2 regions of the Phycicoccus sp. Root563 genome follow, and region 1 is predicted to be linked to the other one. Evidence: predicted binding sites of a transcription regulator. Region 1 holds the regulator's gene; the other holds the start of a gene.
The links. Region 1 encodes HspR, which represses chaperone genes until heat shock. Its sites were predicted from a motif close to AAGTTGAGTCNNNNNGACTCAACTT; they were not measured.

Region 1 (15,856 bases):
TCACCGGCGCGAGGGCCAGTCCGATGCCGAGGCCGACGAGGGCCAGGACGACGGTGGCGGAGAACGCGTCGAGCGACCCGTCGCCCCACCGGCTCATGACGAGCAGCCCCACGGCCGACAGCGCCAGCCCCAGCCCGCTGACGACACCGTCACCGAGTCGACGCAGCGACCAGCCACCGAGCAGGGCACCGACGGGCACGGCGACGAGGAACCGCACGAGCACCAGCGCCGCCTCGGTCTGCGAGTCCGTGAACGTGAGCCGCGCCAGCACCGGGACGTCGACGACGACGGACACCAGCGACGCCCCCACGAACGCACTGACCAGCAGCGAGAACCGGGCCCGACCGCGGACGACCCCGCGGGCGATGAGGGGTTCTGCAGCGCGGCGGTGCCGCCACAGGTAGAGCCCGAAGGCCAGGGCCCCCAGGGGGAGCAGCGCGAACCCCAGGGGGCCGACGACCTCACGCTCGGGGTCGCTCGCGGCGAACGTCAGCACCACGCTGCCCAGCGCGATGCCCAGGAGCAGCGCGCCGGGGACGTCCGCGCGGCCCACGACGGCCCACCAGCCTCGCGCGCTGACCGCCAGCCAGGCGAGGACGAGGACCAGCGCGACGACCCCGATCGGGGTGGCCAGCCGCGACGTCGAGCCACCGAACGGCACGAACGGCACCCCCAGCGACACGTCCGTCACCAGCCGCGCGGGCGCGGCCAGCGCGACTCCTGTCACCACGAGCGCGAGCAACCCCAGGACGAGCGGTATGGCGCGTGGCCGGGCCGGCCTCTCGCCACCAGCGACGACGACGGCAAGCGCCAGGAGCACCCCGGCGATCACGTTGAGCCAGAAGATCATCCGCCAGTCCGAGACGGCGAGGACGACCGCGCCGAGCACCGGACCCAGGACGCTCCCCAGCTCCTGCACGGCACCGACGACACCCAGCGGCATACCCCGCTTGTCGGCCGGCCAGAGGTCGGCCACGAGGGCCAGGGTGGCAGGCACGAGGCCTCCACCGCCGATGCCCTGGAGGACCCGGCCGGACACGAGCACCGGGAGCTCGACGGCAAGGGCCGTCACGGCCGAACCCACGACGAAGATCGCCAAGCAGGCCAACAGGATCCGTTGCCTCGAAGCCAGGTCGGCAAGGCGGCCGATGAGGGGCAGCACCGCGATGTAGCCGAGGAGGAAGCCCGAGATGATCGGGGTCGCCTTCTGCAACGCGTCGATGCCCAGGCCGACGCCGGTCATCATGTCGGTCAGGGCCAGCACGACGACATAGGTGTCGGCCGCAGCGAGCGCCACGGCCACCGAGGCGGTGGCCAGCAGCGCCCTAGGGGCGGGTGATCGCAACGGCCTTGGCCAGGCTCGTGAGGTGCAGCGTGTAGGTCGAGGTGGCGCCGGCGTAGAACGGGCCCTTGATGACCACACTGCGCAGCTCCTTGCCGGTCTGGGTCACGCCGTAGGTCACGTCGAACGTGCCCTTGCGGTCGCCGATGACCAGCAGGTCGGCCACGGCATCGCCGGGGAGCTTTCCGGTGAAGGTGTTGAGGACGTCGGCCCCGTCACGAACCGTCGACGCCTTCGCCGGGCTCTGCGTCTTCGTGATGAGCGCGGTGATGCCGGTGTCCTTGTTGAACAGCTGCGCGGGGTTCGGGGCGCCGTAGGTCGCGGGATCGATCTTGTTGAAGGTCGGGGTGAAGAACTTCATGTAGACGTCCTTCTCGACCGCGACCACCTCGACCGTCCCGGTGACGCCCTTGATCGAGGCGTTGAGCGTGCCCTGGAACGACGGCGGCGTGAACAGGCCCGTGCCCTTGGCTCCGGAGACGCCGACCGCCTTGCCGGGGAGCCCCGCCGACTCGAGGGTGAAGGTCACGGCGGGACTCTTCTCCAGCACCGCGCGGGCGGCCGCCAGCTGCTGGGCCGGCGGCTGCTCGGCCGCTGCCTTGTCCGCACCCCCGGAGCACGCGGTGAGCGCCAGCATCGAGACGAGTCCGGCGGCGGCGAGGGCAGGGGTGTGGCGCACAGGGCAACGGTAACCGCCACGACAGCGCCAGCCGGACGGGACGCGCAGACCCCGCCCGTTCGGTGGGTCCGCGCGCCGGGAGCGGGCGCCCGGGGAACCAGGTGAGGCGACTTCGGCGGGGACTGCTCCCCATGGTCAGGGCGACCCGCCGCTCCTAGCGTTCCGGTCGAGCCGGCACCGCGTCGGCCGACACCCGAGGGGGAACCACATGCAGCTTCTCAGCACCCGGCGTCGCCGACTGGCCACCGCCGCAGCCTCCGTCATCCTGGTCGGCGTCCCGCTGGTCGGGACCGTCGCGGCCCAGGCCGCGGGCAGCGCGACCGGCACGGTCAACACCAGCGGCGCCGCACTCAAGGTCCGCTCCGCACCCACCACCGCTTCCGGCGTCATCGGCACCCGGGCCGACGGCGCGAAGATCACCATCACCTGCCAGACCTACGGCGAGAAGGTCTCCGGCACCTACGGCACCAGCAAGGTCTGGGACAAGCTCAAGGCCGGTGGCTACGTCAGTGACGCCTTCGTCAAGACCGGCTCCGACGGCCTCGTCGCCCCGCTCTGCGCCGGCACGACGACACCGCCCCCGGCGACCGGTCAGTCGGCGAAGGTCAAGGCCACCATCGCCGCAGCCAAGGGGATGCTCGGCAAGTACCCGTACTCCTGGGGTGGCGGCAACGCGAACGGCCCGACCCGTGGGATCTGCTGCAGCCCCAGCGGGATCGACGACCGCAACACGGTGGGCTTCGACTGCTCCGGCTTCATGGAGTACGTGTTCCACAAGGGCGCCGGCCTGACCCTGTCGAGCACGTCCCGCAGCCAGTACTCCGCCGGCCCGCGCGTCTCCATCTCCCAGCTCAAGGCCGGCGACATGGTGTTCTGGTCCAACTCGAGCAAGACGGCCTCCGGCATCCACCACGTCGCCCTCTACATCGGTGACGGCAAGATCGCCGAGGCCAACCGGGTGAGCGGCCCGGACATCCGCATCCGCTCCTTCTCCAGGAACGAGTCCGGTGTCATGCCCTACGTGGTGCGTCCGATCCGCTGATCCCACCGCACGGGGCAGGGGTATGGCGCGTGGTCACCACGCGCCATACCCTTGATCGCGTGCCGCTCGCTCAGTCGGGGGTTGCGGCGTGGCCGGCTCGCCCGTCGGTGCGGCGGTCGCTCTTCATCTCCGCCTCGAAGACGTGCCGGCGGCCGTCCATGAGCTCGTCGCGGACGACCTTCTCGAGCCGCTGGAAGTCGGCGTAGTAGCCGTCGTCGAACTCCTCGACGAGCTGGAACGTCCAGCGCCCCTGGATGAAGTTGCGGCCGACGAGCTCGGTCTCGAGGCGGTCGGCGAGGTCGCCGCGGCCCGCCTTGCGCAGCAGGTCGCACGCCTCGCCGAGGGCGAGGTCGGCCGACCCGGTGAGGCGGTGCAGGCCGTAGAGCCGGCCACGCACCTCCTCGATGGTCTCGAACGCCTCGCTCAGCTTGCCGACCGCCTCGACGGTCGCGTCGTCCACCCCGTCGGGGCGTCGGTCGAGACCGCGCTCCCCCGGGTTGCCCCGGTCGTCCTCGCTCATGGGCACAGTCTGCGGGCTCAGTCCTGGCCGCGCACGATGAGGTGGTCGGTCTCGGGGTCGCGGTCGATGACCACGGCCTCGCCGTCACGGACCTGCCCGGACAACACTGCCTTCGCGAGCCGGTCGCCGATCTCCTTCTGCACCAGCCGGCGCAGCGGACGGGCGCCGTAGGCCGGGTCGTAACCGGTGATCGCCAGCCACTCACGAGCGGCAGGCGTCACCTCGAGGCTGATCCGGCGGTCGACGAGCCGACTCGCCAGCTCACGCACCTGCAGCTCGACGATGTGGGTGAGCTCCTCCGAGCTGAGGGGGTCGAAGATGACGACCTCGTCCAACCGGTTGAGGAACTCCGGCTTGAAGCTGGCCCGCACCACTCCCATGACGGCCTCACGCTTGGCCGACTCCTCCATCGTGGGGTCGACGAGGAACTGGCTGCCGAGGTTGCTGGTCATGACGAGGATGACGTTGCGGAAGTCGACAGTCCGGCCCTGGCCGTCGGTGAGCCGCCCGTCGTCGAGGACCTGCAGCAGGATGTCGAAGGTCTCGGGGTGCGCCTTCTCCACCTCGTCGAGGAGGACGACGGAGTAGGGGCGACGGCGGACCGCCTCGGTGAGCTGACCGCCCTCCTCGTACCCGACGTACCCGGGAGGCGCGCCGATGAGCCGGGCGACCGAATGGCGTTCGGAGTACTCGCTCATGTCGATGCGGACCATGGCCCGCTCGTCGTCGAAGAGGAAGTCGGCCAGGCTCTTGGCGAGCTCGGTCTTGCCGACGCCGGTGGGTCCGAGGAACAGGAACGAGCCGGTGGGGCGGTGGGGATCCGACAGGCCCGCCCGCGACCGGCGGACCGCGTCGCTGACCGCCTCGACCGCCGCCCCCTGACCGATCAGCCGTGAACCGATGATCGACTCCATCGACAGCAGCTTCTCGGTCTCGCCCTGGAGGAGCCGCCCGGCCGGGATGCCGGTCCACGCCGAGATGACCTCGGCGATGTCGTCGGCGCCGACGCGCTCCTTGACCATGAGCTCCTCGGGCTGGCCGCCACCCTCGCGCAGGGCGAGTGCGCGGCTGCCCTCGGCCTCCTGCGCGGTGACGAGGGCCTTCTCGAGGGCGGGGATGTCGCCGTAGAGCAGCTTGGACGCACCCTCGTAGTCACCCTCGCGCTGCAGGCGCTCGGCCTGGCTGCGGGCCTCGTCGATCTGGGACTTGAGGTCACCGACCCGGTTGAGCCCGGACTTCTCCGACTCCCAGCGGGCGTTGAGCGCCGCGAGCTCCTCGCTCTTGTCGGCGAGGTCCTTGCGCAGCCTCTCGAGGCGCTCGACCGAGGCGTCGTCGGTCTCGCGGGTGAGGTGCAGCTCCTCCATCCGCAGGCGGTCGACGGCACGACGCAGCTGGTCGATCTCGACCGGAGAGGAGTCGATCTCCATGCGCAGCCGGGAAGCCGCCTCGTCGACGAGGTCGATGGCCTTGTCGGGGAGCTGGCGTCCGCTGATGTAGCGGTCGGACAGGCTGGCCGCCGCGACGAGCGCGGCGTCCTCGATCTCGACCTTGTGGTGCGCCTCGTACCGCTCCTTGAGCCCGCGCAGGATCGCGATGGTGTCCTCGACGCTCGGCTCACCCACGAAGACCTGCTGGAACCGGCGCTCGAGGGCTGGGTCCTTCTCGATGTGCTGGCGGTACTCGTCGAGCGTCGTCGCCCCGACCAGCCGGAGCTCACCACGGGCCAGCAGCGGCTTGAGCATGTTGCCGGCGTCCATGGCGCCCTCGCCCGAGGCTCCGGCACCGACGACCGTGTGCAGCTCGTCGATGAACGTCACGACCTGTCCGTCGCTCGCCTTGATCTCCTCGAGGACGGCCTTGAGCCGCTCCTCGAACTCACCGCGGTACTTCGCGCCGGCCACCATCGCCGCCAGGTCGAGGCTGATCAACCGCTTGTCGCGCAACGACTCCGGCACGTCGCCGTCGACGATGCGCTGGGCCAACCCCTCGACGACGGCGGTCTTGCCGACACCGGGCTCACCGATGAGGACCGGGTTGTTCTTCGTCCGCCGCGACAGCACCTGCACGACCCGGCGGATCTCCGAGTCGCGACCGATGACCGGGTCGAGCTTGCCGTCCCGGGCCGCCTGGGTGAGGTCCGCGCCGTACTTCTCCAGCGCCTCCCCGCCCTCGACGGGCGTCTCGCTGCTGACCTTGCGGCCAGCCCGCAGGGCGTCGATCTTCGCCTCCATGTCCTTCGCCCCGCGCTTCTCGATCGCGGCGAGGTGACCGGTCTCGGCGAGCGCCAGCAGGAGGATGTCGCCGGCGAGGTAGGTGTCGCCCTTGGCGCGCATGAGGGTGTCGGCCTGCTGGAGGACGGCGACCGCCTCGCGACCGAAGGTCGGCGGCTGGGTGGCACCGGTCGTCGTGGGCAGGGTGCGCAGACGGGCGTCGGCCTGACCCAGCACGTGACCGGCCCCGGTGCCGGCGGCCTGGAGGAGGACGTCGGCCTGCGCGGTCTCGAGCTGGACCAGGGCGCTGGTGAGGTGGTCGGGGGTGATCTCGGGGTGGCCGGCGGACTGCGCCGCACGCTGGGCGAGCGCGAGGGCCTCGGCGACCTTGGCGGTGGGCTTCAGATCCATGCCTGGGTGCTCCTGGTGGTTCGGTCTGACTGTTCTTCGGAGACAACCGCTCCAAAGTTGAGTCTATTCCGCTCAACCTTGTGCTGCACAGGCCCTTGGTCCCGCCTTCCTGCGCCGGCCATGTGGACTACAGCACGCGCGGCGTCGGCTCGGGGTCGTACCAGCCGCCACGGTCGTCGGCCAGCGCCTGGAACCGGTCGCGCAGCCCACCCTCGACCGGCCCCGACTCGTCGGCGACCATCTCCTCCACGACGTGCACGGCCCACTCGTGGGCCTCGGAGTCGTCCTCGCCGGCCAGCGCCTCCCGGACGACCCGCACCCCGCTGAACCCCTCTTCGGTCAGCTCGGCGGCGACCTCGTCGGCGGTGTCACGGTCGGGGAAGACCAACAGGTGCTCGCTCACAGGCTCGAGTATGCCGCGTGCCCCCACCGCCGGGATGCGCCTCCGCCCCGACGCGCCCAGCAGGTGAGCAACGCGGTCCGTCCGTTCAGCTGCGGTGGCTGGGTCGCCAGACCACGAGGGCCTGGGAACGGCCGCTGCGGGGGCGCTCCCCCGCCCGGACCGCGATCACGTCGCCGGTCGGCCCGACGGCGAACACCCGCGAGCCGAACGTGCCGCGGGTCGCGACCCGCAACCCCGCCACCTCGTCGGTGAGCTCCCGGACCCGGGAACGCAGCGCCTCGACCTGGTGCTCGAGCTCGAGGATGCGCTGGATGCCCGCGAGGCTGATGCCCTCCTCCTGGGAGAGCCGCTGCACCTCACGCAGCAGCGCCACGTCACGCCCGGAGTAGCGGCGGCCGCCACCGCGGGTGCGCGACGGGCTGACGATGCCGAGCCGGTCGTACTGCCGCAGGGTCTGCGCGTGCATCCCCGCGAGGGTGGCCGCCACCGAGATGACGAAGACGGGCGCGTCGTCGTCAGGCGAGAAGCCGGAGCCCGGGACCACGGGAACCACGACGGGTCACCGTCCCGCGTTCTCGAAGAGCTCGGCGCGCGGGTCGTGCCCCTCGTCCTGCGACCGCAGGGTCTCCACCGCCTCACGGGCCTCGTCGGAGAGCCGTTGCGGCACCACGACGACGACGCGGGCCATCAGGTCACCGGGTGTGCCCTTGACCTGGACCCCGCGGCCCTTGACCCGCAGCACCCGACCGCTCGGGGTGCCCGGCGCGATGCGGACCTTGACCGGGTCGCCGGTGAGGGTCGGCACCGAGACGGTCGCACCTAGGGCGGCCTCGGCGAACGTCACCGGCAGGTCCAGCGTGAGGTTGTCACCGTCCCTGCTGAAGACCGGGTGCTTCTCCACCGAGATGGTCAGGATGAGGTCGCCGTTGTCGGACCCGCGGTCGCCGGGCTGGCCCTTGCCGCGCAGCCGGATCTTCTGGCCGTCCTTGACGCCGGCCGGGATCCGCGTGGTGATCTGGCCCCCGCCGGTGACGCCCAGGGTGACGGTGGAACCCGCGACGGCGTCACGGAAGGACAGGCTGGTGCGGGCCGTCAGGTCGCCGCCCTTGCGCGGCCCGGTCGGTGCCCGGAAACCGGCACCGCCGCCATACGTCTGGCCGGCGCCGCCACCGCCCCCGAACATGCCGAAGAGGTCCTCGAGGTTGGGCTGGCCCCCGCCACCGCCGGTGGAGTAGCGGACGCGCTGGCCGCCCCCACCACCGCCGAACATCGACGAGAACACGTCGTCGAACCCGCCGCCACCGGCAGCCCCACCGGGGCCACCCGCGGTGAAGCGGGCCCCGCCGCGGGCCATCTGGCGCACGGCGTCGTACTCCCGGCGCTTCTCGGGGTCGGACAGCACCGAGTTGGCCTCGCCGATGTCCTTGAACCGCTGCTCGGCGGCCGCGTCCCCGGGGTTCTGGTCGGGGTGGTGCTTGCGGGCGAGCTTGCGGTAGGCCTTCTTGATCGCCGCGTCGTCGGCATCCTGGGGGACGCCGAGGATGGCGTAGAAGTCCTTCTCGAACCAGTCCTGGCTGGCCATGTCCGGGTCCTCCTCTCAGCAGTCGGTGGCGGTGGTGGGCGGAAGCCCGGGGACAGGTGTTGTCCCGGGCTTCCGCGCCGTGTCGTGCAGTCTGGCCTCGGTCACTCGGGGTCCGCCACGGCGACACGCGCCGCGCGCAGGACCTGCTCGCCGGCGCGGTAGCCGGGCTGGAGCACCTGGACCACGGTGGTCGACCCGGTCGAGGCGACCGAACCGTCCTGCGGCCAGGCCGTGTGCATCAGCGCCTCGTGCAGGGAGGGGTCGAACTCCTCGCCCACGGCGCCGTACCGCTCGAGCCCGAACTTGCCCAGGGTGGCCTCGAGCTTGTCCGCGATCGAGGAGAACGGGCCGCCCTCGAGGTCGCCGTGCTCGCGGGCCGCGTGGATGTCGTCGAGGACCGGCAGCAGCGCCTCGATGACGGACCGGGCGGCGCGCTCCTGCACGACCGCACGGTCGCGGTCGACGCGACGCTTGTAGTTGACGTACTCCGCCTGGAGGCGCTGCAGGTCGACCAGCCGCTCCGCCGCGAGGGCGGTGTCGGGGTGGCCTTCTGCGGCGCCCTCGGGTTGGTCGTCCGAGGCGTCGGAGGCCTGGGCGCCCGACTCCTGCACCACGTCACCCTCGAGCGGGGACGCCTCGGGGGCGGTGGGCCCGGCCTGCTGGCCGGCGCCCACCTCCTCCTCGGTGCCCTGGGGCCAGGAGCTGCGCTCCGTCACTTCTTCTCCTCGTCGTCCTCGACGACCTCGGCGTCCACGACGTCGTCGTCGGACGAGGCGTCGCCGGCCGGGGCGCCGTCGCCGGAGCCCGCACCGTCACCGGCGGTGCCGGCCTGGTCGGACTCGGCCGCGGCGGCATACATCGCTGTGCCCAGCTTCTGGGACTCCTCGGAGAGCTTCGACGACTTCGCCGAGATGTCCTCGGGGGTGGCACCCGAGTCGGCCTTGAGGGCCTCCTTGAGGTCCGCGAGGGCGGCGTCGACGTCGCCACGGCCGTCGGCCGGGATCTTGTCGGCGCTGTCGGTGAGGAACTTCTCCGTCGAGTAGACGAGCTGCTCGGCGGTGTTGCGGGCCTCGGTCTCCTCACGGCGCTTCTTGTCCTCGTCCGCGTGGGCCTCCGCCTCCTTGATCATCCGCTCGATGTCCTCCTTGGCGAGGGCAGACCCACCGGAGATGGTGATCTTCTGCTCCGCACCGGTGCCACGGTCCTTGGCGGAGACGTTGACGATGCCGTTGGCGTCGATGTCGAACGTCACCTCGACCTGGGGCACGCCACGGGGGGCCGGCGCGATGCCACTGAGCTCGAAGGTGCCGAGCTGCTTGTTGTGCTGGGCGATCTCGCGCTCACCCTGGAACACCTGGATGAGGACGCTCGGCTGGTTGTCCTCGGCGGTGGAGAACACCTCGGAGCGCTTGGTCGGGATCGCGGTGTTGCGCTCGATGAGCTTGGTGAACAGGCCACCCTTGGTCTCGATGCCCAGGCTCAGCGGCGTGACGTCGATGAGGAGGACGTCCTTGCGCTCACCCTTGAGGACACCGGCCTGCAGGGACGCACCGACGGCGACGACCTCGTCCGGGTTGACGCCCTTGTTGGGCTCCTTGCCACCGGTGAGCTCCTTGACGAGGGTGCTCACGGCGGGCATGCGGGTCGAGCCACCGACGAGGACCACGTGGTCGATCTCGGACAGGGAGATGCCGGCGTCCTTGATGACGTTCTGGAACGGCTGCTTGGTCCGGTCGAGGAGGTCCTTGGTGAGCTGCTCGAACTGGGCGCGGCTCATCGTCTCCTCGAGGTGGATCGGGCCGTTCTCCGACATCGAGAGGTACTGCAGGGAGATGTTGGTGCTCGTCGAGGACGAGAGCTCCTTCTTGGCCTGCTCCGCCGCGTCGCGCAGACGCTGCATGGCGATCTTGTCCTTGGACAGGTCGACACCGGAGGTGTTCTTCACGGTGGTGAGCAGGTGGGACACGATGCGCTCGTCCCAGTCGTCGCCACCGAGCTTGTTGTCACCGCTGGTGGAGCGGACCTGGATGGTGGAGAAGCCGTCCTCCGGGTCCTTGCCGACCTCGAGGAGGGACACGTCGAAGGTGCCGCCACCGAGGTCGAAGACGAGGATGAGCTCGTCCTCCTTGCCCTTGTCGAGGCCGTACGCGAGGGCCGCGGCGGTGGGCTCGTTGATGATGCGCAGGACGTTGAGGCCCGCGATCTCACCGGCCTCCTTGGTGGCCTGGCGCTCGTGGTCGTCGAAGTACGCGGGAACGGTGATGACGGCGTCGGTCACGTCCTCACCGAGGTAGGACTCGGCGTCGCGCTTGAGCTTCTGCAGGATGCGGGCGCTGATCTCCTGGGCGGTGTACGTCTTGCCGTCGATCTCGGGGGACTGCCAGTCCGTGCCGATGTGGCGCTTGACCGACCGGATGGTGCGGTCGACGTTGGTGACGGCCTGGCGCTTGGCGATCTCGCCGACCAGGACCTCACCGCCCTTGGAGAACGCGACGACGGACGGGGTCGTGCGACCGCCCTCCGCGTTCGCGATGATGGTCGGCTCGCCGCCCTCGAGGACGGCGACAGCCGAGTTGGTGGTTCCGAGGTCGATGCCGACCGCACGTGCCATGGGGATGCTCCTGTGGTGCTGGGGAATGGGTACCGGGTTGAGTTGCCTCCACTCAAGTTAGGACGACGTCCCGGTGGGTGCAAATCCGAGCACCCAAACTTGAGTTCATCAGGCTCAACTTCGTGCGTGCAGACTTTGTTCCCGCCCGTATGCCGCAGGGGCCGGCACCGCGTCGGCCACGGGTTCGCGGGGTGGTGGGCTGGCGGCACACCCCCGGTAGGCCCCCCGACACGACGAAGCGGGGGTTGCTCGGCGAAACGGCGGTCTGTACGTGCCGTGGTGCCGAGCAACCCCCGCATTGCGGGCTCGGGGTCCGGCGCCGGGCGGCCGGGTCAGCCCGGCTTGTTGTCGTCGGTGCGCTTGCGGCTGCGCGGGTCGGGGACGCCGGCGGTGTAGACCATCTCGTGCTCGTCGCCGCGGCCCACGACCGGCATGCTGCCGAGCTCCCGCGTGATCACGGGGCCCTGGTCCTCGAGCGCGACGACGGTGGGTTCACCGGGGTCTACTCGGACCCGCTCGCCGCGCACGACGAACTCGAGCCCGTCGCCCTCCACGAGGGTGAACGCGATCTGGTCCGGAAGGATCTCCACCCGCACCCGGTTGCCGCGCACGCGCAGCCGGAACTCCAGCCGCGGCCAGCTCGCCGGCAGGCGCGGGTCGAAGGTCAGCGTGCCGTTGTGGTCGCGCATGCCGCCGAACCCGTAGACGGTGGCGTTCCAGACACCGCCGCAGGAGGCGATGTGGACGCCGTCGGCGGCGTTGCGGTGCAGGTCCGCGAGGTCGACGTAGAGCCCGGAGTGGAAGTACCGCAGGGCGAGGTCCTGGTAGCCCACCTCCGCCGCGATGATCGACTGCACGACCGCCGAGAGCGTCGAGTCGCCCGTCGTGATCGGGTCGTAGTACTCGAAGTCAGCGCGCTTCTCCTCCACGGTGAACAGGTCGCCCTGCAGGAAGAGCGCGGCGACGACGTCGGCCTGCTTGAGGACCTGGAACCGGTAGATCACCAGCGGGTGGTAGTGCAGCAGCAGGGGTCGCTTGTCCGGCGGCGTCGCCGCGAGGTCCCACACCTCCCGCTCGAGGAAGTGCTGGTCCTGGGGGTGCACGCCCATCGCCTCGTCGTAGGGGATGTGCATCCCCTCGGCACAGTGCCGCCACTCCTCGATCTCGGCGTCGTCCACCTCGAGCCGCGCCATCATGCGGGCGAAGTCGTTCGGTCGCCGTTCGCGCAGGATGTCCGACCACCGGGCGGCCTGGCGCAGGTTGTCGCGCGCCATGACGTTGGTGAAGAGGTTGTTGTTGACGACCGTCGTGTACTCGTCCGGACCGGTCACCCCGTGGATGTGGAAGCGAGGCTCCTTGCGCCCCAACCAGAACCCGAGGTCGGCCCACATCCGCGCGGTCTCGACCAGGACGTCGATCCCCTCGCGCATCATGAAGTCCTCGTCACCGCTGGCGCTGACGTACTTCGAGAGGGCGTAGGCGATGTCGGCGTTGATGTGGAACTGCGCGGTGCCCGCGGCGTAGTAGGCCGAGGCCTCCTCGCCGTTGATGGTGCGCCACGGGAAAGCCGCACCGGACTGCGACAGCTCGCGCGCACGACGCCGTGCGGCCGGGAGCATCTGGTAGCGGAACCGCAGCGCACCGCGAGCCATCCACGGCGAGGTGTAGCTGAGGAACGGCAGCACGTACGTCTCGGTGTCCCAGAAGTAGTGGCCCTCGTACCCCGAGCCCGTGACGCCCTTGGCCGGGATGCCGGCCTGCTCCACGCGGCCCGAGGCCTGCGCGAGCTGGAACAGGTTCCACCGGATCGCCTGCTGCACGTCGGGGTGTCCGTCGACCACGACGTCCGAGTCGGCCCAGAACCGGTCCATCCAGCGCCGCTGCTCGGCGAACAGCTCCTCGACACCGGCCTCCCGCGCGCGGTCGAGGGTGCGCCGGCCGCGGTCGACCAGCTCGCGCACGGGCACCCCGCGCGAGGAGTGGTATGCCGCGACCTTGGTGATCGTGATCGGCACGCCTTCCTTGGCGGTGACCCGGTAGACCTTCTTGGCCAGGTCCTCCTCGGCGTGCGCCAGCTCCTCGAAGACGTTGTCGGTGCGGATCTCGTGGTCCACGGCGACGGCGACCGTCATGCCCGAGCTGGCGCAGCGGTAGCCCAGGATGGCCCGGCGCTCGCTGCACCAGTGGCTCTGCGGCAGCAGGACCCGCTCGGTGAACTTGGCGGCCTTGCGCGGGTCGAACCCGGCGCCCATGGCCGCCGACTTCACGAAGTACTCGTCCTGGCCGTCCTGGCGGTTGAGCACCTGCGACGAGATCGCGATCGGGGCGTCGCCGTCGAGCAGGGTCACCTCGAACGTCATCACCGCGAGGTGCCGCTGCTCGAACGACACCATGCGTCGCGACTCGACCTTGACCCGCTTGCCCGAGGGCGTGCACCACACGAGCGACCGGCGCAGCACCCCGTCGGCGAAGTCGAGCGACCGCTCGTAGTGCTCGAGGTCCGCGACCGAGAGCAGCAGCGGCTCGTCGTCGACGTAGAGCTTGATCGTCTTGACGTCCGGGACGTTGACGATGGTCTGGCCGGTCTGGGCGAAACCGAAGGCCTCCTCCGCGTGCCGGATCTTCCAGGTCTCGTGGAACCCGTTGATGAAGGTGCCGTGGGCGTGGGTCTCGCGACCCTCCTCGACGTTGCCGCGCATGCCGAGGTAGCCGTTGGCGACGGCGAACACCGTCTCGGTGACGCCGAGGTCCTCGTTGGAGAAGGCCGTCTCGGTCCACGCCCACTCGTCGACCGGGAAGCGGGTGCGGTCGACCGGGTCGACGGGGGTGGTCGTCGGGGCGCCGCCGTGGCCGGTGCCGGAGTCGCTCATCGAGCGATCAGCTCGTCGAGCTCGGACACGACCACGTCGGCGCCACCGTCGAGCAGGGGCTGGGCGCCGGCACCGCGGTCGACCCCGACGACGAGCCCGAAGTCCCCGGCCCGGCCGGACTGGACCCCCGAGAGGGCGTCCTCGAGCACGACGGAACGCTCCTTGGTCACGCCGAGCTGCTCCGCGGCATACAGGTAGGTGTCGGGAGCCGGCTTGCCCGGGAGGCCGGCGGCCGCGGCGACCTGGCCGTCGACGACGACCTCGAAGCGGTCGGCGAGGCCGGCGGCGGCGAGGACGGCCGGGGCGTTGCGGGACGAGGAGACGACGGCGACGGCGGTGCCGCGCTCGCGCAGGTGGTCCAGGAGGGCGACCGAGGCCGGGTAGGGGGTGACGCCCTCGTCACGGAGCACCGCGGAGAAGGCGGCGTTCTTGCGGTTGCCGAGGCCGCACACGGTCTCGAGCTCGGGGGCGTCGTCAGGGGTGCCGTCCGGCAGGGTGATGCCGCGCGAGGCGAGGAAGGAGCGCACGCCGTCGTAGCGCGGCTTGCCGTCCACGAAGTCGAAGTAGTCCTGCTCGGTGTAGGGCTGCGGGTCCTCGTCGCGGCCCTCGTCCCGGCTGCGGAGGTAGTCGTTGAACATGACGTCCCACGCCCGCATGTGCACCTCGGCGGTCGGGGTCAGCACCCCGTCGAGGTCGAAGAGGGCAGCGTCGTAGTCGGTCCAGTCCACCGGTCAAGGCTAGAGGCCCACCTCCACGGCCGTCGGGCAGGTCACGGCAAGTCCCATGGGATGGTCAGCCGTCCGGCCGAGGTTGTCCGCGGGGAGGGTCGGAAGGTGGCGAAAACGCCTGCTTCGTACCCGGCCGGCTGCGAGAGTGCGCGCATGCGCTCCCGTTCCGCCCTCGCCACCCTCGTCGCCTCCACCCTGCTCTCCAGCGGCTTCGTCATCGCGACGTCGGTCTCGGCCGAGGCCGCCCCCAAGCCGAAGGCCTACAAGAACTGCACGGAGCTGAACAAGGTCTACAAGCACGGTGTCGGCAGGCCCGGCGCCAAGGACAAGGTCAGCGGGTCGACCAAGCCGGTCACCAGCTTCACCGTCAGCGCGGCGACCTACAAGCTCAACACCAAGAGCGACCGCGACAAGGACGGCATCGCCTGCGAGAAGCGCTGACGGCACCGGACGCGCCCGGGCAGCGCTAGACCGCCAGCAGCGCGACGGCGACCGGGGCGAGCGAGAGCACCAGCACGAGGCTGTCCGCGAGCCCCCAGGGTGCGGCGTGCGCCCACGTGCGCCGCGACGCCGTGGCGAACCCGCGGGCGTCCATCGCCACGGCGAGCACCGCCGCCGCCTGGAGCGAGCGCACGAGCATGCCCAGGGTCAGCGCCCAGACCTCGTCCAGGACCGACCGCGGGGACCGTGCCGTCGCGGCGATCCCCCGCACCCTGCGAGCGCGCGCGATCTCGGCCCAGGTGTCGCCGAACGTGTGCACGCGCTGGAGGGCGGCAGCCAGCGCGACGACCGGACGTGCGGGGAGCCGCAGCTGCTGGGCGAGGTGGTCACCGAGGGCGTCGGCGTCGACGTACCGGATCAGCACCGCGGACGGCAGCACGATGACGAGGACGCGCAGGCCGGCCGTCGCGACGACGTCGAGGTCGCGGGTGCCGAGCAGCCACGTCGACCACGCGACGGAGACCGCCCCGACCAGGCCGGGCACCATCCGCACGGCGACACCGGCAGCCCGGCCCCTGGGCCGGGGCCCGCGCCCCGGGGCGGCCAGGGCGAGGCCCGTGAGGACCAGCTGGGTGGCCAGGACCGCAAGGCTCGTGCGCCACTGCGGCGACACGACCCCGGCCGGTATGGCGAGCAGCGACCCCGCGAGCAGGGCCAGGGGGCCGGCTCGCGCCACCAGCGGCCGTCGCGGCGTGGGCGGGCTCGGTGGCTGCGCGGGACGGCTGACGGTGGTGACCCGGTCCGCCCGGTCGACGACCCCGTCGTCGTGGGTCGTCACGACCACGGCCGAGTCGGCGTCCCGCAACGCCTCGAGGATGCCGACGACCGCCGCCCACGTCCTGCGGTCCTGGCCGACCGTGGCCTCGTCCGCGAGCAGGACCGCGGGCTGGTGGGCCACGGCCGACACCATCGCGAGGCGTCGCTGCTCGCCGCCGGAGAGGTGACGGGGATCGGCCT
Region 2 (15,856 bases), 790 kb from region 1:
CCTCGATGTACTCGCGCACGTACGGGGTGTCCATCCGCGCGGTGACGTTCCAGTCGATGTGGCGCAGGTCGTCGCCGGGGGCGTACTCCCGAAGATCGGTGAAGTCGACACCGGACCCGCGGAACAGCGTGCGGTAGTCGCCCTGCAACCGGCCGTCGAGCCGGCGGATGACGCGCCACTCCAACCGCCGCAGCAGTCGCTCGGCGGTGAGCGGGGAGGCCGTGCCCCCCGGCTCGGTCAGCGTGGCCCGGCGGTCCACGGTGCCTCGGTCTGCTGGGGGCGGCGGTCCCGGAGCGGGACGTCGGGCATGGAGACGGCGCGCAGGATGGGCTCGAGCAGGTCGTCCGGTCCGATGCCCTCGGCCAGGGCCTCGTAGGACAGGACGAGGCGGTGCCGCATCACGTCGAACGCGAGGTCGCGCACGTCCTGGGGTCGGGCGAAGTCGCGACCACGCAGGAACGACAACGCCTTGCCCGCGAGGACGAGGTTGATGGATGCGCGCGGGCTGGCCCCGAACGACAGGTACCTGGCCAGCTCGGGCAGCCCGACCGACGCCGGGTTGCGGGTCGCGCCGACGAGCCGCACCGCGTACTCGATGACCGCGGGGTCGACGTAGACCGCGTCTGCCTGCTGCTGGTACTCCACGAGCCGCTCCGGGTCCAGGACCCGCTGGGTCGGTTCGAGCCGCGTGGTCATCCGCTCGACGACGACGAACTCCTCCGAGGGCGTGGGGTACCCGATGACCGTCTTGAGCATGAACCGGTCGACCTGCGCCTCCGGCAACGCGTAGGTGCCCTCGGACTCGATGGGGTTCTGGGTCGCCATGACCAGGAAGGGGTTCGGGGCCTTGAAGGTCTCGCGGCCGATCGTCACCTGGCGTTCCTGCATCACCTCGAGCAGCGCGCTCTGGACCTTCGCCGGCGCGCGGTTGATCTCGTCGGCGAGGACGAGGTTGGCGAAGACCGGTCCGAGGGAGACCTGGAACTCGCCCTCCTTCTGGTTGTAGATCCGCGTGCCGATGACGTCGGCCGGCACGAGGTCGGGGGTGAACTGGATCCGCTGGAACTCCCCACCGATCGCCTCCGCCAGCGTCTTGACCGCCATCGTCTTGGCCAGCCCGGGGACGCCCTCGACGAGGAGGTGTCCACGCGCGAGGAGGGCGACGAGCATCCGCTCCACCAGCAGGTCCTGCCCGACGATGGTCTTCTTCACCTCGTAGAGCGCCTGCTCCAGCGGGTGCTGCGGGCGACCGGGCTGCGGGCGGTGCGGGTCCATGGGCTCTCCTGGGTTCACTGCGGCGGGCTGCCGGCGACGCCGCCGGCCGTGGCGATGGGAACGGCGAATCCGATGCCCACGAAGAAGTTCTGCTCGGACGGGTTGGCCAGCCCGGTGACGATGCCGATGACCTGTCCGTCGCGGTTGAGCAGCGGGCCACCGGAGTTGCCCGGGTTCACCGCGGCGTCGAACTGGATCAACCCCTTGAGGGTCTGTCCGGAGCCGACGCTGATCGAGCGGTCCAGCGCCGACACGAGGCCGCCGCTCAGGGACTGGGTGAGGCCGAGGGGGTGGCCGAGGGGGAAGACCTCGTCGCCGACCTGCGCACCCCCGCCCAGGACGGCGGGGACCACGACCTGGGGCAGCGTGTCCGGCGTCAGGACGGCGGTGTCGCTGGCCGCTTCCTGCTCCTTGATCGAGGCGCTGGCCCGGGTGCCGTCGGTGAACTGAACGCGGATGGTGTCCGCACCGTCGACGACGTGCAGGGCGGTGAGGATGGTGCCCTCGGCGCTGACCACCACCCCTGCTCCCGTGCCGTTCTGGGATCCCTTGGCACCCACACCCGTGGTGGTGATGGTGACCAGCGAGGGCAGGGCGGCCCGGTAGGCCGTCGCCGCGTCGGTGGGGGCCTTGCGGGCGTTCTCCTGCGCGTCGGCGATGCCCTTCTCGACCTGCTTCTGGACGTCTGCCTGCGTCAGGGGAGGGACGTCCGGTCCGCGGGTGAGGGCGAAGCCCGTGCCGGCGGCCACGACCACGGCCAGCACCGCGGCGAGGACGATCCAGCGGCGGGCCGGACGGGACCGGCCGGCAGGCGGAGCCACGTCGCTCACCGGTCCCGAGGGGGTGTCGACGACCAGCGGCGACTGCACCCGGTCCACCTTGGCGAGCGTACGTCCGATCCCCGGTGGGCGACACCGGCATCCGGCATTCACGGGAAACTCTCAGGTTCGGGGGCCGTGGGCCGCGGCACGCCACTGCGCGGGTGGCAGTGCGAGGATCGCTGCCATGGACAACGTCGTCTCGTCGGTGGAGGAGCTGCGCGCCCAGCAGCTGGAACGGCTGCGCTGGAGCCTGCGTCACGCCTATGACCACGTCCCGCACTACCGCGGGGCCTTCGACGCCGCCGGGGTGCACCCCGACGACGTCCACGAGCTCGCCGACCTCTCCCGCTTCCCGTTCACGGCCAAGGCCGACCTGCGCGACAACTACCCCTTCGGCATGTTCGCGGTGCCGCGGGAGCAGGTCTCGCGCATCCACGCCTCGAGCGGCACGACGGGCAAGCCCACCGTCGTCGGCTACACCCGCGAGGACATCGACACCTGGGCCGAGGTGATGGCCCGCTCGATCGAGGCCGCCGGCGGCCGTCCGGGCGACATGGTCCACATCGCCTACGGCTACGGCCTGTTCACCGGTGGCATCGGTGCGCACTACGGCGCCGAGCGGCTCGGCTGCACCGTCGTGCCGGTCAGCGGCGGCATGACCGAGCGCCAGGTCCAGCTCATCCAGGACTTCCGGCCCCGCATCATCATGGTCACGCCCTCCTACTTCCTCGCGATCCTCGACGAGATGGAGGCCCAGGGCATCGACCCGAAGGACACCTCGCTGGAGATCGGCATCTTCGGCGCCGAACCCTGGACGGAGCAGATGCGCGAGGAGGTCCAGCGCCGCAGCAACCTCCGGGCGGTCGACATCTACGGGCTGTCCGAGGTCATGGGCCCGGGCGTCTCGCAGGAGTCGGGGCAGACGCAGGACGGGCTGCACGTCTGGGAGGACCACTTCTACCCCGAGGTCGTCGACCCGATCACGGGCGAGGTGCTCCCGGACGGCGAGGAGGGTGAGCTCGTCTTCACGTCGTTGACCAAGCAGGCGATGCCGGTGGTCCGCTACCGCACCCGCGACCTCACCACCCTCCTGCCCGGCACGGCCTATCCGCAGTTCCGCAGGATGGCCAAGATCACCGGGCGCAGCGACGACATGATGATCGTCCGCGGGGTCAACGTCTTCCCGTCGCAGATCGAGGAGCACCTGCTCGCCATCGAGGGGCTGACCCCCCACTACCTGTGCGTGCTCACCAGGCCCGGACGCATGGACGAGCTGACCGTCCAGGTGGAGTCGGCGCACCCGACCGACGAGGCCGCCCGCGCGGCGATGGCCTCCGCACTGCGTTCGCGCGTGAAGGACCACGTCGGCGTGACGATCGCCGTCGAGGTGCTCGCGCCCCACGCGCTCGAGCGCTCCCTGGGCAAGGCCAAGCGGATCAGCGACCGTCGCGACCTGCGCTGAGCCGACCCGTTCGCCCTGAGCGGACACCTCTGGTGGCGTGGTTGTAACGGTGTAATCATCATTACATGACTACCAAGACCACAGCAGAAGCATGGCTTGCCGGTCGGCTCCCCGCCGACTGGTTCACCGGGCCCGTCGAGGTCACCCGTGACCGCGACGAGCTCGTCATCGTCGGCACCCTGGCCGAGCCCGCCCTCGAGACGGACGCCGACGACACCACCGCCCGCGAGATCGCCGCGCGCGGCCGCATCACCTCCTTCCGGGAGGACACCCGCGAACGCCGCATCGAGATCGCCCGCGAGCTCGAGCACCTCTCCGGCCGCAAGGTCTCCTGGGGCGTTCGGGTCGGCGACACCGAGGCGATGTTCACCCACCTCGCGGCTCCGGTGATGACGCGGCTGCGCCAGCCGGAGCGCCGGGTCCTCGACACGCTCGTCGAGGCCGGCGTCGCCAAGTCGCGCTCCGAGGCCCTCGCCTGGTGCGTCCGCCTGGTCGGGGAGAAGTCCGACAGCTGGCTCGCCGAGCTGCGGACCGCGATGGAGCACGTGGACGAGGTCCGGAAGAAGGGTCCGGGGGCCTGATCACCCACCACCCGGGAGGTATGGCGCGGGGCCGGCCGCGCGCCATACCCAGCCCGGAAGGGCCCGAGGGGGCCTCGACCACGCCCGGAGTCCGTCCGCCCACGGCGAACATGAGCCGACCCGGCTCAGGGTGGGGAACAGGCGGCCACGCACGGGCGTTCCCCGAACAAGCACCACGAGCAGGCTGGAACCGTCCCGATCAGGTATCGGTCGGCGGAAGGCGCGCGCGGGGCGCGTGTCGCACGGATAGCATCGAGGATGACTCGATAGGCAGGAGCAGAAGAGATGTTTGAACGGTTCACCGACCGGGCCCGTCGGGTTGTGGTGCTCGCGCAGGAAGAGGCGCGCATGCTCAACCACAACTACATCGGCACGGAGCACATCCTGCTCGGCCTCATCCACGAGGGTGAAGGCGTCGCCTCCAAGGCTCTGGAGAGCCTCGGTATCTCGTTGGAGTCGGTCCGCGAGCAGGTCCAGGAGATCATCGGCCAGGGCCAGCAGGCCCCGAGTGGACACATCCCCTTCACGCCGCGGGCGAAGAAGGTCCTCGAGCTCAGCCTCCGCGAGGCGCTGCAGCTCGGCCACAACTACATCGGCACCGAGCACATCCTGCTCGGGCTCATCCGCGAGGGTGAGGGCGTTGCCGCGCAGGTCCTCGTCAAGCTCGGGGCCGACCTCAACCGGGTGCGCCAGCAGGTCATCCAGCTGATCTCGGGCTACCAGGGCAAGGAGGGCCAGGCCACCGGCGTCGGTGGCGGCGTCCAGCAGGAGGGCACCCCCGCAGGGTCGCTCGTGCTCGACCAGTTCGGCCGCAACCTGACGATGGCTGCCCGGGAGGGCAAGCTCGACCCGGTCATCGGGCGCGAGAAGGAGATCGAGCGGGTCATGCAGGTGCTGTCCCGCCGCACCAAGAACAACCCGGTGCTCATCGGTGAGCCCGGCGTCGGCAAGACCGCCGTCGTCGAGGGCCTCGCCCAGGACATCGTCAAGGGCGAGGTGCCCGAGACCCTCAAGGACAAGCAGCTCTACACCCTCGACCTCGGCGCGCTCGTGGCCGGCAGCCGCTACCGCGGTGACTTCGAGGAGCGGCTGAAGAAGGTCCTCAAGGAGATCCGCACCCGCGGCGACATCATCCTGTTCATCGACGAGATCCACACCTTGGTGGGTGCGGGTGCCGCCGAGGGCGCGATCGACGCCGCCAGCATCCTCAAGCCGATGCTGGCCCGTGGCGAGCTCCAGACCATCGGGGCCACGACGCTCGACGAGTACCGCAAGCACATCGAGAAGGACTCGGCGCTCGAGCGTCGTTTCCAGCCGATCCAGGTCGCCGAGCCCACGCTCAGCCACGCGATCGAGATCCTCAAGGGCCTGCGCGACCGCTACGAGGCGCACCACCGCGTGTCCATCACGGACGCTGCGCTGGTCTCCGCGGCCAACCTCGCCGACCGCTACATCAACGACCGGTTCCTCCCGGACAAGGCGATCGACCTCATCGACGAGGCGGGCGCGCGGTTGCGCATCCGCCGGATGACCGCACCGCCGGACCTGCGCGAGTTCGACGACAAGATCGCCGCCGTGCGCCTGGAGAAGGAGTCGGCCATCGACGGCCAGGACTTCGAGAAGGCCGCCAGCCTGCGCGACGACGAGAAGAAGCTGCTCGCCCAGAAGGCCGAGCGCGAGTCGCAGTGGAAGTCCGGCGACATGGACGTCGTGGCCGAGGTCGACGAGGAGCTCATCGCCGAGGTCCTGGCTGCCAGCACCGGCATCCCGGTCTTCAAGCTCACCGAGGAGGAGTCCTCGCGACTGCTCCACATGGAGGACGAGCTGCACAAGCGCGTGGTCGGCATGGACGACGCCATCAAGGCGATGTCCCAGGCGATCCGGCGCACCCGCGCCGGTCTGAAGGACCCGCGTCGTCCCGGTGGCTCGTTCATCTTCGCCGGTCCGACCGGTGTCGGTAAGACCGAGCTGGCCAAGACGCTCGCCGAGTTCCTCTTCGGCGACGAGGACAGCCTGATCCAGCTCGACATGTCGGAGTTCTCCGAGAAGCACACCGTGTCGCGGCTGTTCGGTTCGCCTCCCGGCTACGTCGGCTACGAAGAGGGTGGGCAGCTCACCGAGAAGGTGCGCCGCAAGCCGTTCTCCGTGGTGCTGTTCGACGAGGTCGAGAAGGCCCACCCGGACATCTTCAACTCGCTGCTGCAGGTGCTCGAGGACGGCCGCCTCACCGACTCCCAGGGTCGGATGGTCGACTTCAAGAACACCGTCATCATCATGACGACCAACCTCGGCACGCGGGACATCTCGAAGGGTTCGCTGGGCTTCTCGGCGGGCGCGGAGACCCGCAGCGACTACGACCGGATGAAGAACAAGGTCACGGACGAGCTCAAGCAGCACTTCCGCCCCGAGTTCCTCAACCGCGTCGACGACATCATCGTCTTCCCCCAGCTCACGCAGGACGAGATCGTGCAGATCGTCGACCTCGAGATCGCCAAGCTGGACAAGCGCCTCAAGGACAAGGACATGGGCATCGAGCTCACGACCGAGGCCAAGAACGCGCTGGCGAAGAAGGGCTACGACCCCGTGCTCGGTGCGCGACCGCTGCGTCGCACCATCCAGCGCGAGATCGAGGACGTGCTGTCCGAGAAGATCCTCTACGGCGAGCTCAAGGCCGGCGAGCTGGTGCTCGTCAACGCCGAGGGCGAGGGCAAGGCGGCGACGTTCACCTTCGTCGGCACCCCGCACCCCAGCGGCATCGAGCTCCCGATCGTCGAGACCGTGGGCGACTCCTCGGAGTGACCACCGGTATGGCGCGCGGGTGACCTCGCGCCATACCCACCGCCAGAGGGCGGCACCCCCACGGGTGCCGCCCTCTCGTGCTGCCGGGTCCGGTCGGGTCAGGTGAGGCGGTCGAGCATCTCGCGCATGTAGCCGATCTGGACGGACTGGGTCACGTGGATCTCGTCGCCCAGCTGGGTGACCACGTCGTCGGTGCCGTCGCGGTGCTGCTGGACCACCATGGCGAGGGCGCCCTCGTGGTGCGCGGTCATGAGCCGCAGCCAGAGCGTGTCCGCCTCCGGGCCGCTCGCGTCGGCGAGCTGCGCGAGCTGGGCAGGGGTGGCCATGCCGGGCATGCCGCGGTGGTGCGAGGAGGCCGCGCCGGCCTCGGGATTGGCCGCCTGCGGGGGAACGGTCTGGTCCCTGTCCTCCAGCCACTTGGCCATCGCGTCGATCTCCGGGCGCTGCTCGTCGGCGATGCGCGCCGCGAGGGACTTCACCTGCATGTCGGCGAGGCGGTCCCTGACGAGGGAGACCATGACGATCGCCTGGGCGTGGTGGACGATCATGTCCTGCATGAAGCGGACGTCCGCCTCGAGGGGCTCGCCCCTGGTCGTGGGGAGGGCTGCCGACCCCGTGAGGGAGGCGTTGGGCTCGCCGGGGGATCCCGGCTGGAGCACCGGGGCGGTGGGGGACGTCGCGGTCGTGGTCGGCGGGGCCGGGTCCGGGGAGCACCCGGACACGAGCAGCGCCAACCCGACGGACAGCCCTGCGACGACACGGATGCCGGGCGTCCGGGCACGGCGAAGAGCCTCGTGGTGCTCGTTCCTCATCGCCTCACCCTAACCGGAATTTTTTACCGGAAGCAGGGCAAAGCACCCTTGAGATGCGCACCCGAACCCGGGCAGGGTGGACGGATCGTCATGATTCCGACGCTGAAGGGGCGCCGGAACGGACGCCTCTACGGCAGGAGCCTGCGAGATGAGAATGCGTCACACGGTGCTGGCCACCGCTGCCGCGCTCGCCCTCACGATCCCAGCGACTGCGGCCTACGCCGCGGACGGGGTCGGCAAGTCCGGCACCCAGCTGGGACCGGACGAGATCGGGCGCAGCGCCAACGTCGAACACCTGATCAACCTCCCGAGCAGCGGCCCCCTCGCGGGCGCGACCGGGACCGACATCGCCTTCCAGGACGACATGGCGTTCGTCGGCAACTACAACGGGTTCGTCATCTACGACGTGAAGAAGCCCGAGAAGCCCCGCATGGTCGCCCAGGTGAGCTGCCCGGGTTCCCAGAACGACGTCACGGTCTCGGGCAACCTGCTCTACCTGTCCACCGACTCCTCACGATCGGACGACTCGTGCACCTCGGTGCCGCAGTCCGCGACGATCAAGGAGTCGTGGGAGGGCATGAAGATCTTCGACATCTCGGACGTGCGCAACCCGAGGTACATCAAGTCGGTCGAGACGGCGTGCGGTTCGCACACGCACTCGCTCATCCCCGGCAAGAAGACCGACTACCTCTACGTCTCGAGCTACTCGCCCAGCGAGACCTTCCCGGACTGCAAGCCGCCGCACGACTCGATCTCGATCATCGCGGTGCCGAAGAAGGCGCCGACGAAGGCCGCGGTCGTGGCCGAGCCCAACCTGTTCCCCGACGGCGGCTACACCAACACCTCCGGTTGCCACGACATCACCGTCAACCCGGCCCGGGGCATCGCGGCCGGTGCCTGCATGGGTGACGGCATCATCATGGACATCACGAACCCGGTGGCGCCCAAGGTCATCGACCGCGTCAGGGACACGACGAACTTCGCCTTCTGGCACTCGGCGACGTTCAACAACGACGCCACCAAGGTCGTCTTCACCGACGAGCTCGGCGGCGGCGGTGCGGCCACCTGCAACGCGGCCATCGGCCCGAACCGTGGCGCGAACGGCATCTACGACCTGGGCAAGGACCGCACGCTGACGTTCCGCTCGTACTACAAGATCCCGCGGCACCAGTTCGACTCCGAGAACTGCGTGGCCCACAACGGCTCGCTCATCCCGGTCAAGGGCCGCGACGTCATGGTGCAGTCCTGGTACATGGGCGGCACGAGCTTCTGGGACTTCACCGACAGCTCGAACCCCAGGGAGATCGGGTACTTCGAGCGGGGCCCGGCCGGCCCGGCCGGTGGTGGGGGCGGCACGTGGTCCTCCTACTACTACAACGGCCACGTCTACTCCTCCGACCTCGGCAAGGGGTTCGACGTCCTGCGCATCACGGACAAGTCCCTGGGCAAGGCGGCCAAGGTCAAGATGGACCAGCTCAACGTCCAGACCCAGCCGATCTACAAGGTCAAGTAGCCCGGCCGCACGACCCCGCCGGCGCGCGCCCGGCGGACCGGGTGGCCCGGACCCCGACGGGTCCGGGCCACCTCACTGTGCGCTCGCACCCGTCATACCGGTGCGCGGCGGTGGGGGACGCGCGGGGGGTGAGTGGTGCACACCGGGTATGGCGCCGCGACGTACCCTGTTGCGCGTGGTTCCTCCCCTCGTGCGTGACTCCCTGCCCGGTCTCTCCCTCTTCCGTCGTCCCGTGCCCCGTCGCTCCCTGCTGCTCGGCCTGCTCGGCGCACCGTTGACGCTCGCGGCGTGCACGAAGGACGAGAAGAAGGCGGCAGCCCCCTCGTCGTCCTCGACCGCCGCAGCTCCACCGGCGCCCGCCAAGCCCGCCGCGACCGGCAAGGGTCTGCCGGCGGACCTGCTCGCCGTGATGACCAAGGTCTACCTCGGCGGAACGGTGCCTGCGTCCGGGGCGGTGGCCACGGCGCTGTCCAAGCGCAAGCCGGGCACCAAGGGCGTGATCGTGATCGGGTCGACCGGGAACTGGAAGGGCGTAGCGGTCGCGTCGGTCGTGCGGGGCAAGGACGTCACCCTGCTCGTGAAGGACAAGACCTGGAAGGTCGTCGGCGGCTGGTGGCCGTCGCTGGGAGTGGCGCGCCCGCCGTTCGCGACGATGCGGGTGCTGGCCATCGGGTCGGACGCCCGGACGCCGCAGCCGGTCGAGAAGTGCCGTGGCGACGCCCTGCACATCATCGGTGTCGATGCCAAGGGCGTCGGCGGCATCGTCGGCATCCCCCGCGACTCGTGGGTGCCGCTCGCCGGCGGGGGCAACGCCAAGATCAACGCGGCCCTGGTGTTCGGCGGGGTCAAGGGCCAGGTCGCCGCGGTGTCCAAGGCCTCCGGGGTGCAGATCGACGGTTACGTCATCGCCGGCTTCAAGGGCTTCAAGGACATGGTCCGGGCGATCGGCGGCATCTACTACGTGGCCGACAAGGCGCTCAAGAGCGTCGACAACATGCAGATCACCAAGAAGGGCGCGAACCTGCTGGACGCCCAGCGGGCCCTCGCCTTTGCCCGCGAGCGCAAGCACCTGCCCAACGGCGACTTCGGACGCTCGGCCCACCAGGGCGAGCTGATCAAGGCCGGTGCGGTGATGGCCCGGAAGATGGGCCCTGCGCGGCTCGCCTCGCTGCTCGGCCGGATCGCACCGCACCTGGCCACCGACCTCTCGCCGGCCGAGGTGCTGAACCTCTCGGCCAGCGTGTTCGTGTCCGACCCGGCCTCGATCCGCAACACCGTCGTCCCGGGTGCGATCGGCACCCGTGAGCGCCAGTCGGTGGTCCTGCTGGGCTCGGCCGCCCAGAGCACGTTCAAGGACATGCGGAACGGTCGCCTTGGCGCCTGAGCCCGGCCCGCGCACGACGGGCGCCGGCCCGACCGGTGGGTTGGTCGTACGCAGGGCCCGGACCAACGACATCCGTGCCATCCGCGACCTCGTGCGCCCGCACGCCGAGTCGCGGGTGCTGGTCTCCAAGGACGCCGTCACCTACTACGAGGCCGTCCAGCAGTTCCGGGTCGCCGAGGTCGGGGACGGGTCCCCGCTGCTGGGCTGCGGTGCCCTGCACGTGATGTGGGAGGACCTGGCCGAGATCCGCACCCTGGCCGTGAGCCCGGCCGCCAAGGGCCGGGGCGTCGGGTCGCAGCTGCTGGAGGCGCTGATGGCCGATGCCCGCGAGCTCGGGGTGCAGCGGCTGTTCTGCCTCACCTTCGAGGTCGACTTCTTCACCCGGCACGGGTTCGAGACGATCGAGGGGCAGGCCGTCGAGCCCGAGGTGTACGCCGAGCTGGTGCGCTCCTACGACGAGGGTGTCGCGGAGTTCCTCGACCTCGAACGGGTCAAGCCCAACACCCTGGGCAACACCCGCATGCTCCTCACCCTCTGACCGCCCGGGGGCCGAGCGGGGTCAGACTGCCGGGGCGGGGTGGGCCAGGTGCCGTCGGGTCATCCTGATGCGGATCGAGGCGGCGAGCACCAGCACGAGCAGGCCGGCGATCACGCCGAAGCCGAGCTGGGGGATCAAGGGCAGCCCGATGCCGATGCCGCCGCCGACGACCCAGGCGATCTGGAGCACCGTCTCCGACCAGGCGAAGACCCGCGTGCGCACGCTCTCGTCGATGTCGCGCTGGACGACGGCGTCGCTGCTCAGCTTGATGAGCTGGGCGGCGAGTCCGGCGACGAGGCCCAGCACGAGCAGCGTGACCAGCGAGTAGAAGACGGCCGCCACGAGGGCGGCGAGCACGTCGGCGATCAGGGCCACGGCGATGATCACGTCCGGGCGCAACCTGCGCAGGGCGTTGCCGATGACGGTGCCGAGGGCGTTGCCGGCGCCGGCCGCCCCCACCACCAGACCCAGCACGAGGGTGCCGCTGTGCCCCGGGATCGGGTGCTCGCGCATGAGGAACGCCATGAACAGCGTGAGGAATCCGGTCAACAGCCGGGCCCCGACGGCGCTGGTGAGGGCCACGAGGACGGTGGTGGGCAGTGCGGCCACCCGCGCACGCAGCCGCCGGAGCACGCCGGTGCGGCCCGCGTCACGACGAGGTATGGCGACCGGCTCGGTGTCCTCGATGTCCAGCTCGCCGGTGCTCGAGTCGACCCGCGCCGGGAGCCTGATGGCGAGCACCGTGCCCACGACGTAGATGAGGAACGCCAGCCGCAGCGACCACTCGGGGCCGACCTTGGCAGCCGCGCCGGCGAGACCGCCGCCGACGGCCATGCCGGCGACCCCGGCCAGGGCGTTGCGGGAGTTGGCGTTGACGAGGCTGAACCCCGCAGGGAGCAGGCGGGGTACCGCGGAGGCGCGGGTGACGCCGTACGCCTTGGACGCGACGAGGCATCCCAGGGCCGCAGGGAAGAGCCACGGCGAGTCGTTGGCGACCGCCCCCGCGAGCACCCAGCAGAGGAAGGCGCGCAGGGCCAGGGTGGTCCCGATCGCCCAGCGCCGGCCGTGCCGGAACCGGTCCAGCAACGGGCCGATGAACGGTGCGAGCAGGGCGAACGGCGCCATCGTCAGCGCGAGGAACTGCGCGACCTGCCCCCGGGCCTCGTCGGTCGGGATCGCGAAGATCGTGCCCGCGAGGCTGACGGTGAGGGCGGCGTCGCCCGCGAGGTTGACGAAGTGCAGCTCGATGATCCGGGCCAGGCCGGTCTCCCCGGCACCGGAGGAGCTCGTGTAGGCCCTGGCCCTGCGGGCTCCCGCCCGACCGCCCCGGCCGGCCAGACGCGCCCCCGCCACGGTCCCTCGTCCGATGGCCCGTCCGGTGGCAGAGGCGCCGTGCCGCAGCGCCTTCGCCGCCCTCCGGTTGCGCGGCCGGTCCCCGGTGCCGGGCGCGGCCCGTCCCTGGTCGGAACCCACCGGAGGCGTGGTCATCTCAGCTCCCGAGCGCGCCGGGCAGCCGGAAGAAGTCTCGGGCGAGGGGCTCGACCAACCCGTCGGCGACGAGCGAGTCGAGGCACCGCTCACGCTGGACGACGTTGTCGGACACGCCCTCGAGGACCGACCTCGGCACCGGTCCGGGGCTCTCCCGCAGGCGCCGCAGCAGGGCTCCCCGCATCTGGCGGTCGGTGCCGGCCCAGGCCTGGCCCCGTCGTGGTGGCCCCTCGTGGGCGGGACGGCCCAGCGACTGCCACCGGCACAGGTCGAGGACCGGGCACTCGCCGCAGCGGGGTGCCCTGGCCGTGCAGACCAGCGCTCCCAGCTCCATCACCGCGACGCTCCAGGTCCGGGCGCGGTCGGAGTCCTCGGGGACCAGGCTCGTGGCCAGGGTGTGCTCGGCCCGCGTCGGTGAGGCCGCGGCATACTCGTCGCCGGTGACCGCGCGGGCGATCACCCGGCGCACGTTGGTGTCGACCACGACGGTGCGCTCGCCGAACGCGAAGGTGGCCACGGCTGCGGCCGTGTAGGCGCCGACCCCGGGCAGGGTGGACAGCTCGGACTCGCTCATCGGCACCTTGCCGCCGTGCCGTTCGGTCATGGCGACCGCTGCAGAGTGCAGGCGCAGCGCGCGACGCGGGTACCCGAGGCGGCCCCACGCGCGGACCGCCTCCCCGGGGGCCTCGGCCGCCAGGTCGGCCGGCTCCGGCCAGCGCTGCATCCACTCGGTCCAGACGGGAAGGACGCGCGCCACCGGGGTCTGCTGCAGCATGACCTCGGAGACGAAGATGCCCCACGCCGACGCGTCGCCGTGCCGCCACGGCAGGTCGCGCTGGGCACCGGCGTACCACTCGAGGACGCGCTCGTGGAGTCGCTCGGGGGCGACGGCCTGCGCGAGCGCCCCGCGGGTAGCCGCCGCGGTCGGCCGCGGGTGGGACCCGGTCACACGTAGCGTTCGAGGATGCTGGACTCGGCGAGGCGCGACAGGCCCTCACGGACGGCGCGGGCGCGGCCCTCGCCGACCCCCTCGACGTCCATGAGCTCCTCGAGGTTGGCGGCCAGCAGCTTCTGCAGGCTCCCGAAGTGGTCGACGAGGCGGTCGACGATCGCCCCGGGCAGGCGCGGGACCTTGCTCAGCAGGCGGTACCCGCACGGGCTCACCGCGGAGTCGAGCGCATCGCCGCCGATCGCGAACCCGACGGCCTTGGCCCCGGCCGACAGGTCGAGCAGCTCGGTCGAGGTGAGCTCCTCGAGCGCCGCCATGGCCTGATCGAGGGTGAGGCCGCCGCGGCTGACGGGGAGGTAGTCGCGGATGACGAGCTCGCGGTCGTTGCCGAGGCCGCCGGTGAGCTCCTCGAGCTGGAGGGTGAGGAGCCGGCCGTCCACACCGAGCTCGACGACGTACCCCGAGATCTCGTCGCGGATCCGTCGCACCATCTCGAGGCGCTGCAGGACGCTGGCGACGTCGCGGACGGTGACGAGGTCCTCGATCTCGAGCGCGGACAGCGTGCCGGTGACCTCGTCGAGGCGGGACTTGTAGCGCTCGAGGGTCTGCAGGGCCTGGTTGGCCCGCGACAGGATCGCGAGGGAGTCCTCGAGCACGTGGCGGCGGCCGTCGACGTACAGCGCGACGATGCGCATCGACTGGCTCACCGAGACCACGGGGTACCCGGTCTGCTTGGCCACGCGCTCGGCGGTGCGGTGCCGGGTGCCGGACTCGCTGGTCTCGATCGAGGGATCGGGCACGAGCTGGGTCGCGGCCCGCAGGATGCGGGACACCTCGCGGTCGACGACGATGGCGCCGTCCATCTTGGCCAGCTCGCGCAGGCGGGTCGCCGAGAACTCGACGTCGAGCGGGAACCCGCCCGTCGCGAGGCTCTCGACGGTGCGGTCGTAGCCGAGGACGATCAGGGCGCCGGTGCGGCCGCGCAGGATGCGCTCGAGGCCGTCACGGAGTTCGGTGCCCGGCGCCACTGCGGCGAGGGTCGCGCGGAGCGCGTCGTCCTCGCGAAGATCCACTTCTCAAGCCCCTTGGTATGCCGCCGGTCAGGTGTGCCGCGAGTCTAACCGTGCGAGGCCTGCAGAGCGGCGTGCACCGCGCTGCGGATGTCGGCGCACTCCACGACGTCCATCCCCGACGGCATGGGCCCGTTGCCCAGGACACCGGCCGGGACGTACGCCGTCCGGAAACCCAACCGGGCCGCCTCGGCCAGTCGGCGCGGGATGCCGGCGACCGCCCGGAGCTCGCCGGCGAGCCCCAGCTCGCCGAACGCGATGGAGTTCTCCTTGAGCGGGCGCTCCATCACCGAGCTCGCCACGGCGAGGGCGATGGCGAGGTCGGAGGCCGGCTCGGTCAGCCGGACCCCGCCCACGGTCGACAGGTAGACGTCGGAGCTGCCGATCGGCGCTCCGGCACGCTTGGCGAGCACGGCGATGATCATGGCCACCCGGGCCGAGTCGAGGCCGCTCGTGGCCCGGCGCGGCGTCGGGATCTCGCTCTTGGCGACGAGCGCCTGGACCTCGGTCATCAGCGGCCGGCGGCCCTCGAGGGTCACGGTGACGCAGGTGCCGGGCACCGTGAGGGTGCCCCGCGAGAGGAACAGCGCGCTGGGGTCGGGGAGCCCGACGATGCCGACGTCGGAGAGCTCGAAGCAGCCGACCTCGTCGGTGGGGCCGTAGCGGTTCTTCACGGCCCGCACGAGCCGCAGCTGGGAGTGGCGGTCGCCCTCGAACTGCACGACCACGTCGACGAGGTGCTCGAGCACCCGCGGTCCGGCGATCGAGCCGTCCTTGGTGACGTGGCCGACGAGCAGCGTGGCGATGCCGCGGGACTTGGCGACCTGGATGACGGACGCGGCGACCTCACGGACCTGGCTGACGTTGCCCGCCGAACCCTCGACCTCGCCGCTGGAGATGGTCTGCACCGAGTCGATGACGACGAGGTCGGGCTTGATGGCCTCGATCTGGCCCAGCACCGTCGCGAGATCGGTCTCCGAGGCGAGGTAGAGCGTCTTGGCCATCGCCTCGATGCGCTCCGCGCGCATGCGGACCTGGGCTGCGGACTCCTCCCCGCTGACGTAGAGGACGGTGCGGCCCTCGCCGGAGCGAGCGGCCCGGGCGGCGACGTCGAGCAGCAGGGTCGACTTGCCGATGCCGGGCTCCCCGGCCACCAGCACCACG

Region 2: the regulator HspR is predicted to act here: its motif matches at 4,247-4,271, upstream of ASD62_RS08805 (ATP-dependent Clp protease ATP-binding subunit).

The regions. Positions count from the first base shown of each region.
Region 1 covers NZ_LMGM01000001.1:2,641,765-2,657,620, reverse strand. The annotation lists gene ASD62_RS12600 (MFS transporter) at 1-1,345, opposite strand, end outside; gene ASD62_RS12595 (LppX_LprAFG lipoprotein) at 1,326-2,021, opposite strand; gene ASD62_RS12590 (NlpC/P60 family protein) at 2,230-3,063, shown strand; gene ASD62_RS12585 (hypothetical protein) at 3,134-3,583, opposite strand; gene clpB (ATP-dependent chaperone ClpB) at 3,601-6,204, opposite strand; gene ASD62_RS12575 (ribonuclease E inhibitor RraB) at 6,332-6,607, opposite strand; gene ASD62_RS12570 (heat shock protein transcriptional repressor HspR) at 6,693-7,160, opposite strand; gene ASD62_RS12565 (DnaJ C-terminal domain-containing protein) at 7,167-8,189, opposite strand; gene grpE (nucleotide exchange factor GrpE) at 8,291-8,905, opposite strand; gene dnaK (molecular chaperone DnaK) at 8,902-10,800, opposite strand; gene ASD62_RS12550 (glycoside hydrolase family 65 protein) at 11,133-13,670, opposite strand; gene ASD62_RS12545 (HAD family phosphatase) at 13,667-14,398, opposite strand; gene ASD62_RS12540 (excalibur calcium-binding domain-containing protein) at 14,552-14,839, shown strand; gene ASD62_RS12535 (ATP-binding cassette domain-containing protein) at 14,865-15,856, opposite strand, start outside.
Region 2 covers NZ_LMGM01000001.1:1,846,781-1,862,636, reverse strand. The annotation lists gene ASD62_RS08830 (DUF58 domain-containing protein) at 1-259, opposite strand, end outside; gene ASD62_RS08825 (MoxR family ATPase) at 238-1,275, opposite strand; gene ASD62_RS08820 (S1C family serine protease) at 1,290-2,153, opposite strand; gene paaK (phenylacetate--CoA ligase PaaK) at 2,281-3,558, shown strand; gene ASD62_RS08810 (hypothetical protein) at 3,624-4,139, shown strand; gene ASD62_RS08805 (ATP-dependent Clp protease ATP-binding subunit) at 4,425-6,938, shown strand; gene ASD62_RS08800 (DUF305 domain-containing protein) at 7,037-7,750, opposite strand; gene ASD62_RS08795 (LVIVD repeat-containing protein) at 7,899-9,263, shown strand; gene ASD62_RS08790 (LCP family protein) at 9,439-10,647, shown strand; gene ASD62_RS08785 (amino-acid N-acetyltransferase) at 10,637-11,185, shown strand; gene ASD62_RS08780 (MFS transporter) at 11,207-12,673, opposite strand; gene ASD62_RS08775 (adenine glycosylase) at 12,675-13,622, opposite strand; gene disA (DNA integrity scanning diadenylate cyclase DisA) at 13,619-14,695, opposite strand; gene radA (DNA repair protein RadA) at 14,740-15,856, opposite strand, start outside.